One region of the Blastococcus sp. SYSU DS0619 genome, then DNA from elsewhere that is predicted to be linked to it. Evidence: riboswitches for the same ligand, from Rfam matches in the RefSeq annotation. Region 1 holds a riboswitch; the other holds the start of a gene.

The links. Region 1 has a riboswitch for thiamine pyrophosphate ahead of thiM (hydroxyethylthiazole kinase). Riboswitches for the same ligand answer to the same signal wherever they lie in the genome.
Region 2: it holds a riboswitch for thiamine pyrophosphate, as region 1 does, so the genes downstream of both, ACI79T_RS16300 (purine-cytosine permease family protein) here and thiM (hydroxyethylthiazole kinase) in region 1, are expected to answer to the same signal.

The regions. Positions count from the first base shown of each region.
Region 1 is NZ_JBJHAM010000006.1:78,503-84,453, forward strand. It holds gene ACI79T_RS10215 (DUF3152 domain-containing protein) at 1-50, opposite strand, end outside; gene ACI79T_RS10220 (helicase) at 280-2,043, shown strand; gene ACI79T_RS10225 (Type 1 glutamine amidotransferase-like domain-containing protein) at 2,050-2,721, opposite strand; gene ACI79T_RS10230 (DUF3291 domain-containing protein) at 2,718-3,221, opposite strand; TPP riboswitch at 3,309-3,402, shown strand; gene thiM (hydroxyethylthiazole kinase) at 3,396-4,190, shown strand; gene thiE (thiamine phosphate synthase) at 4,190-4,852, shown strand; gene thiD (bifunctional hydroxymethylpyrimidine kinase/phosphomethylpyrimidine kinase) at 4,849-5,661, shown strand; gene ACI79T_RS10250 (thiaminase II/PqqC family protein) at 5,658-5,951, shown strand, end outside.
Region 2 is NZ_JBJHAM010000017.1:1,022-6,972, reverse strand. It holds gene ACI79T_RS16310 (TenA family protein) at 1-474, opposite strand, end outside; gene ACI79T_RS16305 (thiaminase II/PqqC family protein) at 471-1,064, opposite strand; TPP riboswitch at 1,113-1,224, shown strand; gene ACI79T_RS16300 (purine-cytosine permease family protein) at 1,215-2,567, shown strand; gene thiE (thiamine phosphate synthase) at 2,564-3,220, shown strand; gene thiO (glycine oxidase ThiO) at 3,217-4,359, shown strand; gene thiS (sulfur carrier protein ThiS) at 4,363-4,563, shown strand; gene ACI79T_RS16280 (thiazole synthase) at 4,566-5,408, shown strand; gene ACI79T_RS16275 (thiamine phosphate synthase) at 5,405-5,951, shown strand, end outside.

The sequences.
Region 1 (5,951 bases):
CCCGCCAGCGCGACGAGGACGGCGATGAGGAGACGGGCAGCTCGGGTCATGGAGTCCTCCGGCGCGGACGATCGCCCACGCGTCCGGTCGACGTCGGGGCCGGCGCGCGGCGGACGCTCCCGCTCGGAGCCGGCTTCTGACGGGAACCGGTCTACCGCATCCGGGCCGGCCGGTGAAGGTGGCTCCGCATGACGATCCGGCGACGCCGCGCTCGACCGCTTGCGCGCCCCCGTCGGTCCCCGCCTCTACCGTGCCGGGGGATCCACGAGGGGGACGCAGATGCCAGGACGACGCCGGAGCGCGAGCAGCGGCCGCACGAGCAGCACCACCCGCACCCGCCGGACGACGGCGAAGGCGGCGCCGCGGAAGGCAGCCCCGCGGAAGGCGGCGCCGAAGCAGGCCGCGCCCGAGCTGCCGACCGCCGCGCCGGGGGAGCGGGTGTGGGTGCTGGCCGTGCCGTTCCGCGCGCCGGCACCGGGCGCCGTCTGGCACCCGGGGCTGCAGGCGCACGTGTGGGTCGGCCGGGCGCTACCGCCCGAGCTGGCGCCGTACGACCCGCCCGCCTACAGCCTGGAGCGGTTCCTCGAGGACGAGCTGAACACCGCGCCCCGCCCGCTCCCCGAAGCCCGGCCGCTGACGCCACGCGACCAGCAGTGCGACGGCGCCGACGTGGTGGCGGCGCACGCCGCGGCGGGGGGCCGGGTCTTCCTGCTCGGCGACGACCCGGGCGTGGGGAAGACCGGGACGGCGATCCTCGCGGTCAAGGCGATCGCCGAGCAACGCGACGTCCGCACCGTGCTGGTCATCGCCGACCGGCCGGCCGCCATCACCATCCCGCACTGGGCCCGCTCGATCGCCGGGTTCGGTGACGGCGGGCTGCGCTGGTGCGTCACGACCTGGGACCGGCTGGGCAAGGTGGCGAAGCTCCGGTTCGACGTCGTCGTCGCCGACGAGGCGCACATGGTGCGGCACACGACGACGCAGCGGTGGAAGCACTGGAAAGCCGTCTCCGGCGCCGCGCGGGTCAAGGACACCCCGTACGTGCTGGCCGCGACCGCGACGCCGGCGCACACGCCGCTCGAGCTGCCGTACCTGGCGCCGGAGTTCGCCGCCCGGCACGGGGAGTCGATCAAGGAGTGGGCCGACCTGCCCAAGGCGCTGGAGCGGCACACGTTCCACGTGGAACGTGGTCGCTACGGCTGGCAGTGGACCGAGGACGCCGACGAGCGCCGGGCCGACCTCGCCCGGCTGCAGTCCTGGCTGGCCCGGGCCGACCCGCCGGCCACCCTGCACCGCCCGGCGCCGTGGGGGCCGGTCTCGGTCACCGGCACGCCGGTGCTGCTGACACCGGCCGAGCGGGCGTCCTACGAGGCGGAGTGGTCGGAGTTCCGGGCGGAGATGCAGCTCGCCCGCCGCGGGCGGCAGACCGCGCGCGGCCGGGCGGCCCTGCTGCGCTTCCGGCAGAAGGCCGGGCTGATCCGCGTGCAGGCCACCGTCGACTGGATCAGGGCGCAGGTCGAGGCCGAGCGGCAGGTGGCGGTGTCGGTCGAGTTCGTCGAGACCGCGGCCGACCCGATCCGAGAGGCGCTGCTGGACGCGGGCATCCCGGTCGCCGGCATCTACGGCAGTGCTGGATCCGGGAGGGACCGCTTCGACGTCGAGGCCGAGCGGCTGCGGTTCCAGCGGGGCGAGGCCGCCGTCTGCGTCTTCACCGTGACCGCGTCGATCAGCCTGCACGCCGGTGAGCTGCTGCCCGACGGGTCGACGGCGTCGGAGGCGCCCCGCGTGGGGCTGTTCCACCAGCCGCGGTTCTCCGGCATCCAGGCCCGGCAGGTGACCGGCCGGACGCACCGGGACGGGAAGACCTCGCCGTGGCGGGTGGCGTTCGCCGCCGACACGGTGGAGGAGCAGGTGGCCCGGGTGATGGTGGAGCGGCTGGCGGTCAGCGGCTCCACCGCCGGGGCGGACACCGCGGCGCTGCGGGAGATCGCCGAGCTGCTGGACGCCGACTGGCTCCCCGCTACCGCCCTCTCGGAGGGCTGACCAGGGTCACCCCGGGAGGTGCATCACGTGCCGCCCGGCGCCCACGACGGTGGCGCGCCCGTCCGCGACGGCCACCGCAGTGCCGTCGGCGAGCCCGTACAGGGTGTGCGTCAGGTCGCGCGCTGCCTCCCGCAGCGCCTCCTCGGACGCGTTCGAGAAGTAGGGCGATCCCAGGTGCGGCATCACCAGGAAGTCCACCAGCCCCAGCCCCACCCGGTCCTCCGGGCGCGGCCGGGCCGACAGGCTGAGGTCCAGGTGCGGGCCGAGCACCATGCTGCCGGCGCTGATCCCGACGAGGACCCGCTCGACCAGCAGCGTTGGGAGCAGCCGGTCCAGGCCGGACCGCCGCAGCCAGTGCAGCAGGTGGGTGGTGTCGCCACCGGTGAGCACGAGGACGTCGGCGGCGGCCAGTCGCGGCTCCCAGACGTCGGTCCCCACGGCGGAGACGTCGACGATGTCCACCTCCGCGAAGCCGGCCTGCTGCAGCAGGACGTAGTCGTTGATGAGCCAGCCCTTGTCACCGGGGACGACGTTCGCGGCGGTGGGGACGACGGCCGCGCGCAGCCCCGCGGCCGTGCGGCCCGCCAGCTCTTCCACCGCGCGGACCAGCGAGGGGTCGCACAGTCCGCCGGAGGTCAGCAGCAGCCGCATCGACCCGTCGGCCGGGGCTGCGCTCACGCGGGGCAGAGCCAGTCGTCCGCGGCGGGCGCCGGCACCTCGTCGAGCGGTGGGAAGTGGGTGCGGAAGGTGAACGCCTCCGGCGTGGGCCCGTGGGCGCGCAGGTGGCGGACCCGCGCCTCGGCGTCGTCGGTGGTGGGCAGCGTGCCGGCCGGGACCCACCACAGGGCGGTCGTCGCCTCCGCCGCGCGGGCGAACCACTCGCGGCGCCGCCGCATGATCTGCACGTGCCGCCCGGCGAACACGTAGCCGGCCAGCGACTCGACGTCCCGCCAGACGGTGAGGTTCACGACCACGCCGTGGCTGCCCGCGGCGTCCCAGCCGAAGGCCTGCACCGACGTGGCGTTGCCGTCCTCGGTCTGCAGCCGCCAGATGAACCCGGGAGCCCGGTCGGCCTCGGCGTTCACCTCGTCCAGGGCGGCCATGAAGTCGGCGAGCACCGGGCTGTCCAGCGGCGCGAGCAGCCGGGAGACGTTCACCTGCGCGAGATGGTGATCCACGCGCCGGAACCTAGGGCACCGGGGCCGCGGCAGGCCAGCGCCCACCTCCCCCGTGACGCCGGGCGCGGGCTGGGTTAGGTTCGGGGCGTACGTGGCACGGGGTGTCCCGCCCGGGACTGAGATCACACCCGTCGAACCTGCTCCAGTTCGCACTGGCGAAGGGATGTCACCGGCGTGGAAGCCATCGACCTGCGCGCTGCCCGGACGGCGCTGACCGAGCACGCACCTCTGGTGCACTGCCTGACCAACACGGTCGTGCAGACGTTCACCGCCAACACCCTGCTCGCGGTGGGCGCCGCCCCGGCGATGGTGGACGCGCCGGAGGAGGCCGGCGACTTCGCCGCCGTCGCCTCCGCCGTCCTGATCAACGTCGGGACGGTGCACGAGCGCACCGCCGGGGCCATGCGGCTGGCCGCCGCCTCGGCCCGCGCGGCGGGCACGCCGTGGGTGCTCGACCCGGTGGCCGTCGGTGGCCTGGCGTACCGCACCCGGCTGGCCGCCGAGCTGGTCGAGCTGTCGCCCGCCGTCGTCCGGGGCAACGCCTCGGAGGTCATGGCCCTGGCCGGCGCCGGTGCCGGTGGGCGCGGGGTGGACAGCACCGCCGAGGCCGACGACGCGGCGACCGCGGCCGGCGAGCTGGCGGCGCGCACCGGCGGCGTCGTGGCGGTGAGCGGCGAGGTCGACCTGCTCACCGACGGCGCCCGGACCGTGCGGGTCGGCGGTGGCTCCCCCCTGCTGACCCGCACCACCGGTGCCGGGTGCGCACTGGGCGCCCTGGTCGCCGCCTACGTCGCCGCGACCCGCGACGCGCTGACCGGTGCCGTGGCGGCCCACGCCCACGTCGCCCTCGCCGCCGAGCAGGCCGCCCGCACCGCCGCCGGACCGGGCACCTTCGCCGCCGCCTGGCTCGACGCGCTGGACTCGGTGGCCCCGGAGGACCTCGCCCGCGCCGACGTCCGGGCCGCCTGATGGGGCGCCCGTTCGATCCCACGCTCTACCTGGTCACCGACACCCGGCTGTGCCTGCCACGACCGGTGGCCGACGTGGTGCGTGCGGCCGTCGCCGGCGGGGTCACCGCCGTCCAGGTGCGCGACAAGCACGCCGCGCGCCGGGAGCTGCTGGCGCTGACCCGTGCGGTGCGCGACACCCTGGCCGACCGGCCGGACGTGCCGGTGATCGTCAACGACGCCGTGGACGTCGCGCTGCTCGCCGGCGCCGACGGCGTGCACGTGGGCCAGGATGACCTGCCGGCGGCCGAGGTGCGGCTGCTCATCGGGCGGGACCGGCTGCTCGGCCTGTCCGTCGAGAGCGCCGCGGACCTGACCGCGGCCCTGCGCCTGCCACCGGGCACCGTGGACCTGGTCGGGCTCAGCCCCGTGTGGGCGACGCCCACCAAGCCCGAGGCGGGGCCCGGGCTGGGGCTGGACTCCGTCCGGGAGCTGGCCACCAGGGCCCGCGCCGGCGGGCTGCGCACCGTGGCCATCGGCGGCATCGACGCCGGCCGGGCGGCCGCGGTGGTGGCCACCGGGGTGGACGGCATCTGCGTGGTGTCCGACATCTGCGCGGCAGCCGACCCGCAGGCGGCCGCCGCCCGGCTCCGGGCGGCACTGGCCCCGGCGCGTGCGTCGTGACCCCCACCGCCCTCACCGTGGCCGGGAGCGACCCCAGCGGGGGCGCAGGGATCCAGGCCGACCTGAAGACGTTCAGCGCCCTCGGCGCCTACGGCACCGCCGTCCTCACCGCGCTCACCGCGCAGAACACGCACGGGGTCACCGGCGTCCACCCGGTCCCGGCCGGGTTCGTGGGCGAGCAGCTGCGCACGCTCCTCGACGACGTCGAGGTGCACGCCACCAAGCTCGGCATGCTGGGCAGCGCCGCCGTGGTCCGCGAGGTGGCGGCGGTGCTGGCCGAACGCCGCCCGGGCCCGGTGATCTGCGACCCGGTGATGGTCGCGACGAGCGGCGACCGGCTGATCGACGACGACGCGGTCGCCGCCGTCCGGACGGACCTGCTGCCGGTGGCCGACCTGGTGACGCCCAACGTCCCCGAGGCGGCCGCGCTGCTGGGGACCGCACCGGCCGGCGACGTCGACGGGATGCGCACGCAGGCCCGGGCGCTGCTGGGGCTCGGCCCCGGCGCCGTGCTGCTCAAGGGCGGCCACCTCGGGGGCGAGGAGAGCGTGGACGTGCTCGCCACGGCCGCCGGGACGACCGTGACCCGCCGGCCCCGGGTGCGCACGGCGGCCACGCACGGCACCGGCTGCACCCTCTCCTCGGCGATCGCCGCGCTGGCCGCGCGGACCGGTGGTCCACCCGACTGGGCGCCGCTGGTCGAGGGAGCGCGCGACTACCTGCACCGGGCGCTCACCGAGGGCAGCGCGCTGAGCATCGGTTCCGGGAACGGTCCGGTGCACCACTTCGCCGGGATCTGGCCGGCGTGAGCGGGTTCAGCGACCGGGCCTGGGCGGCGACCGCGGAGGTCCGCCGCGCGATCGACGAGCTGCCCTTCCTGGCCGAGCTCGGCGCCGGAACGCTCGCTGCCGGGTCGTTCCGCCACTACCTGGAGCAGGACACCCTCTACCTCGGCGGCTACGCCCGTGCGCTCGCCCTGCTGGCCGCCCGCGCCCCCGACCCGGCCGCGGCCGCATTCTGGGCCGGCTCGGCGCAGAACTGCGCCGTCGTGGAGACCCAGCTGCACGCCGACCTGCTGGCCTCCGAGCTGCTCGGGCCG
Region 2 (5,951 bases), on a different contig from region 1:
GGTGGCGACCCACTCGGCGTACTCGCCGGCCGGGGCGCGGTCGGCGGCGAGCGACTGCCCCAGGTGCGCGTAGAGCCGCATGCACGGGGTCATCGCGGCGCAGGTGAGCCCCGCCCCACCGAGGGACGCCGTGGCCAACAGGAAGTCCGTGTACGCCGACGTGGCGGGCCACGGCTCGACGGCGGCCAGGTCGATCCCCCACCGGTCCGCATAACCGGCGTGCAGGCGCAGCTCCTCGCGCACGCCGGCGAGCAGGTCGGCGAAGGCGTCCAGGGTCGCCCGGTCGGGGCTGTGCGCCACCCCGAGGCCGTAGGCCCGGGCGAACGACTCGAGGAAGAAGGCGTCCTGAGCGACGTACCCGGCGAACCGCTCCCGCGGAAGCGTGCCGTCGGAGATGCCCTGCACGAAGGGGTGCTCCAGCGCCGCGGTCGCGAGATCGGTCTCGGCCGTCCAGAGATCGTGGGACAGGGTCACCCTGCTGCCACCGCCATGTCCCAGAACGCGATCTCCGCGCTGACGACCTCGCAGAAGACGGCCTCGTCGCCCCCGCCGGCGGCGTCGGCCGCCGCGGCCAGGCTCCGCACATAGCTGCCGAAGTCGGGACCGGTCCAGTGCTCGACGAAGTCGCGGTAGGCCGGCGCGCCCGGCAGGGCCGCCGACCAGGCATCGAGGTAGGTGCGCTCGATCGTCCACAAGGCGGTCAGCGCGGCCCGGACATCGGCGCCGTCGAGCCGCTCCAGCAGCTCCGCGTAGGCGGCGGTGACCGGGAGCGCGGGCGCGGAGAGATCCAGCCCCCGGGTGGCGGCCTGCTCCTCGAACCAGTCCAGTTCCTGGACCAGTGCCAGCGCGCCGCGGGCGAGCACCTCCTGCGCCCGCCGGGGCGCCCGGGGGATCAGGCGCGCCTGGAAGCGCAGCAGGTCGGCGACGAAGCGTGCGTCCTGCACCAGCCACGTGTCGAACGCCGACGGCGCGATCGTGCCGTCCCGCACGGCGTCGAGGAAGGGATGCCGGGTGGCCCGTTCCCAGGCCTGTGCATGGCGGACGGGCAGCTCGGAGACCCACATGGGCGCCGACTGTAGGAGAGAGGGCCTAGGGTGGCGGCGTCACGGCCCAGACCGTGATGCGGGAGCTCGGATCGACCGGGCTGAGAGGGCGGCTGACGCGCCGCCGACCGCTGGAACCTGACCGGGTAATGCCGGCGTAGGGAGCGTCTCGTGAACACATCCGCCACCGTCCACCCTTCCGGTGCGTCCGGGGACGCACCGCTCACCCTGTCCGAGCCGCCGCCGCGGAGCCTCGGCCTGCGGGAGACCGCCGGCCTCTGGGCCAGCCTGGGCATCAGCCTGCTGCTGCCCGTCGCGGCCACCTTCGTGGTCCTCGCCGACCGGCCGCTGTGGCACACGATCGGCGCCATCGTCGTCGGCGCCGCGATCGGCTCCGTGCTGCTCGGGCTGGGCGCCGCCGCCGGGGCCCGCGAGGGCGTGCCGGCGATGGTCCTGCTCCGCGGTCTGCTGGGCCGGCGGACCTCGTTCCTGCCGACCGGGTTCAACCTCGTCCAGTGCGTCGGCTGGGCCGCCTTCGAGATCCTGATCATCGCCGAGGCCGCCGCCCGCGCCCTCGACGCACCGCGCTGGCCGTTCGCGCTCGCCGCCGGCGCCTTCGCCACCCTGATGGCGCTGCGTCCCCTCGGCGTGGTGCGGGTCCTCGCGCGCTACGCCGTCTGGGCGGCGCTCGCCGCGATCGGCTACCTCTTCGTCCAGGTCCTGTCCGAGCCGCTGCCGCCGGTCACCGAGGGCGGCGCGACGTCCTTCTGGACGGCGACCGACATCGTCATCGCGCTGCCGATCTCGTGGTTCCCGCTGGCGGCCGACTACACCCGGCACGTCCGCCGCGGCCGGACCGCCTTCGTCGGGACGGCCTCCGGCTACGGCCTGGCGACCGTGGCCATGTTCAGCCTCGGGGTGATCGCGCTGGCCGCCTACGGCCGTGGCGGCCTCGACGTCATCGATGCGATGCTCGCCGTCCCGCTCGGGCTGGTCGCCGTGCTGGTGCTGCTGGTGGTGGAGGTGGACGAGGCGTTCGCCAACGTCTACTCGACCGCGGTGTCGGCGCAGAACGTGGTCGCCCGGCTCGACCGCCGCGTGCTCGCCGTGGGCGTCGGCGTGGTGGCCACGACCCTCGCCCTCGCCTTCGACCTCGCCGCCTACGAGCCGTTCCTCTTCCTCATCGGTGCCGTGTTCGTCCCCCTCATCGGCGTCTTCGTGGTCGCGTACTACCTGCTGCCCCGGGGGGCGTGGGACGTGTCCGACACCGCGCGCGCCCGCCCGGCGCTGTTGCTGCCCTGGGCGGCCGGCTTCGTGGCGTACCAGCTGACGCTGCCCACCTTCTTCGCCGGTCCGGGTGCGGCCTGGACGACGTGGTGGACCGAGCGGCAGGCCGACCTGGGCATCGACCCGGCCAACGGGTGGTCGGCCTCCCTGATCAGCCTCGCCGTGGCCGCGGTCCTCACGCTGGTGGTCACCGCGCCCGGCGTCGTCCGGCACCGCCGCGGGGCGGGGGCCGCGTGACCCGCCCCCTGGGCGGCCTGCACGTCCTCACCGACGCCCGTGGCGGCCGCGCGGCCCTCGTGGCGGTGACCGCCGCGGTCGCCGCCGGCGCCCCCGTCGTCCAGGTGCGGGCCAAGGACTGCACCGACCGGGTGCTGTACGACTTCGCCGCCGAGGTGCTGGCGTTGTGCGCTCCTGCCGGCGTCACCTGCCTGGTCAACGACCGGGTGGACGTCGCGCTCGCCGTCGGCGCGGCCGGCACCCACCTGGGGGCCACGGACCTGCCGGTCGCGGCGGTCCGCCGGGTCGCGGGTCCGGGACACCTGATCGGCGGCACCGCGCGGGATCCCGAGCGGGCCAGGCAGCTCGTGGCCGAGGGGGCGGACTACCTGGGCGTGGGCCCGTCCTGGCCGACGACGACCAAGACGGGGCTGCCCGACGCCCTGGGCCCGGCGGGCATCCGAGCCGTCGCCGAGGCCGTCGACGTCCCGGTCATCGCCATCGGCGGGGTCACCGCCGAGCGCGTCGCCGACCTCGTCGCCGCCGGCGCCGCCGGGGTCGCCGTGGTGGGCGCGGTCTCCGCCGCGCCCGATCCGGGCGCCGCGACCACCGAGCTGCTCCGTGCGCTGGCCGCGGCCCGTGCGCGGACCGGTTCCACCGGCGACCGGCCGTGATCGACGTGGCCGTCGCCGGTGGCGGGCTCATCGGGCTGTCGGTGGCCTGGCGGGCGGCGCAGCGGGGGCTGAGCGTCACCGTCGTCGACGACGCCCCCGGCGCCGGTGCCTCCTGGGCCGCCGCGGGAATGCTCGCCCCCGTCACCGAGGCGGGGTACGGCGAGGAGTCGCTGCTGCGGCTCTCGCTCGCCTCGCTGCGGGCCTGGCCCGGTTTCGCCGCCGAGGTGGAGCGCGCCGGCGGTCTCCCGGTCGGGCTGCGCACCGCCGGCACCCTGGCCGTCGGGTTCGACGACGACGACATGCGTGCGCTCGATGCGCTGCACGCCTTCCAGCAGGAGCTGGGGTTGGCGGCCGAACGGCTGACCGGGCGGGCCGCCCGGCGACGGGAGCCGGCGCTCACCCCGCGGGTGCGTGGCGGGCTGCTGGTGCCCGGCGACCACTCGGTGGACGGCCGGGCGCTGCATGCGGCGCTGCTGGCCGCGGCGCAGGCCACCGGCGTCCGGCTGGTGCGCGCGCGGGTCGCCGGCGTGCACGTCGACGGCGGCCACGCCGCGGGGTTGCGACTGACCGACGGCGAGCTGCTTTCCGCCGGGACTGTCGTGCTCGCGCTCGGTGCGTGCAGCGGCGGGCTGCCCGGCGTGCCACCGCTGCCGGTCCGCCCGGTCAAGGGCCAGATCCTGCGGCTCGCGGGAGCCACCGGGCTGCTCGACGGCACCGTGCGCGCCCTCGTCCGTGGACGACACGTCTACCTCGTCCCCTACGCCGGTGACCGGCTGATCGTCGGGGCGACCGTCGAGGACCGGGGCTTCGACGCCACCGTCACCGCCGGCGGCGTGCACGAACTGCTGCACGACGCCATCGACGTCGTCCCCGGCGTGAGCGAGCTGGAACTCGTCGAGACGCTCGCCCGCTGGCGACCCGGCACGGCGGACAACGCGCCGCTGCTCGGCCCCTCCGCACTGCCCGGGCTGGCGCTGGCGGCGGGGCATCACCGCAACGGCGTGCTGCTCGCCCCGGTCACCGGCGAGGTCCTCGCCGAGTACCTGGCACGTGGCCGGCTGCCGGACCTCGCTGCCCCCTTCACCGCCGACCGCTTTCCGACCGAACGCCCCACCACCGAATCGTCCGGGAGTCGATGACCCATGCAGGTGACCGTGAACGGCGCCGCCGCCGATGTCGCCGACCAGGCGACCGTTGCCGAGCTCGTCGCCCAGCGCAGCGGCGGGCACGACCGCGTCGCCGTGGCGCTCAACGGCGACGTCGTCCCGCGCAGCAGCTGGGCGGACACCCGGCTCTCGGCAGGCGACGCACTCGAGGTGCTCGCCCCGACCGCAGGAGGCTGACCGTGCCCACGACCGATCCCACCACTCCGGCCCCGGACACGGCCGACCTGGCGCCCGCGCTGGGCCGCGAGGAGGCCACCGACCCCTTCGCGCTGGCCGGGGAGACGTTCACGTCCCGGCTGCTGCTCGGGACCGGCGGTGCGCCCAGCCTGGAGAGCCTGGAGAGGGCGATCCGGGCGTCGGGCACCCAGCTGGTCACCGTCGCGCTGCGCCGGGTGGAGGCCTCCTCCAGCGGGGCGATGCTCGAGGTCCTGGAGCGCTGCGGCGTGCGGCTGCTGCCCAACACCGCCGGCTGCCACACCGCCCGCGAGGCCGTGCTGACCGCCCGGCTCGCCCGGGAGGCCTTCGGCACCTCCTGGGTCAAGCTCGAGGTGATCGGCGACGAACACACCCTGCTGCCCGACGGCGTGGAGCTGCTCGACGCCGCCGAGCAGCTGGTCACCGAGGGCTTCACCGTGCTGGCCTACACCAACGACGACCCGATCCTGGGTCGCCGGCTGGCCGACGCCGGCTGCGCCGCCGTCATGCCGCTGGGCTCACCCATCGGCAGCGGGCTCGGGATCCGGAATCCGCACAACATCGCCCTGCTGCGCGCGGCGGTGTCCGTGCCCGTCGTCCTCGACGCGGGGATCGGCACCGCGTCGGACGCCGCGCTCGCCATGGAGCTCGGCTGCGACGCGGTGCTGCTGGCCTCCGCGGTGACCCGCGCCCGTGCTCCTGAACGGATGGCGCTGGCCATGCGGCAGGCCGTGGAGGCGGGCCGGCTGGCCGCGGGTGCCGGGCGCATCCCCCGGCGCTGGCACGCCGAGGCGTCGACCCCGATGCAGGGCCTGCCCGACCTGTGATCGGCTCGGGGCCCCGGTCGCTCCCCCGGCTGCTGGTGCTCACCGACCGCACGCAGTGCCGCGGGGACCTCACCGGCACGGTGGCCAGGGCCGTGGCGGCCGGGGCGCGGGCGGTCGTGCTGCGGGAGAAGGACCTACCGCTGCGCGAGCGCGTCGCGCTCGCCGCCGACCTGCGGAACGTGCTGGCGTCGGTGGACGGCGTGCTGGTGTGGTCGGGCGCCGACGGCAGCGGTGGCGAGGCGGCCGTGCACCTGTCCGCCCGGGACGCGTTCCCCGAGCGGAGACCCGCTGTGGTCGGGCGCTCCTGCCACTCGGCGGCCGAGGTCGCGCAGGCGGCAGCGGAGGGCTGCGACCACGTCTTCGTGTCGCCGGTCTTCCTCACCGCCTCCAAGCCGGGTTACGGCCCCGCACTGGGCCTGGACGGGCTCGCCGCGCTCGTCCGCGGCGCCCCACCGGTCTACGCGCTCGGCGGCATCGAGCCGGTGGGCGTCCCGGGCTGCCTGGCCGCCGGAGCCCGGGGAGTCGCGGTGATGGGCCCGGTCA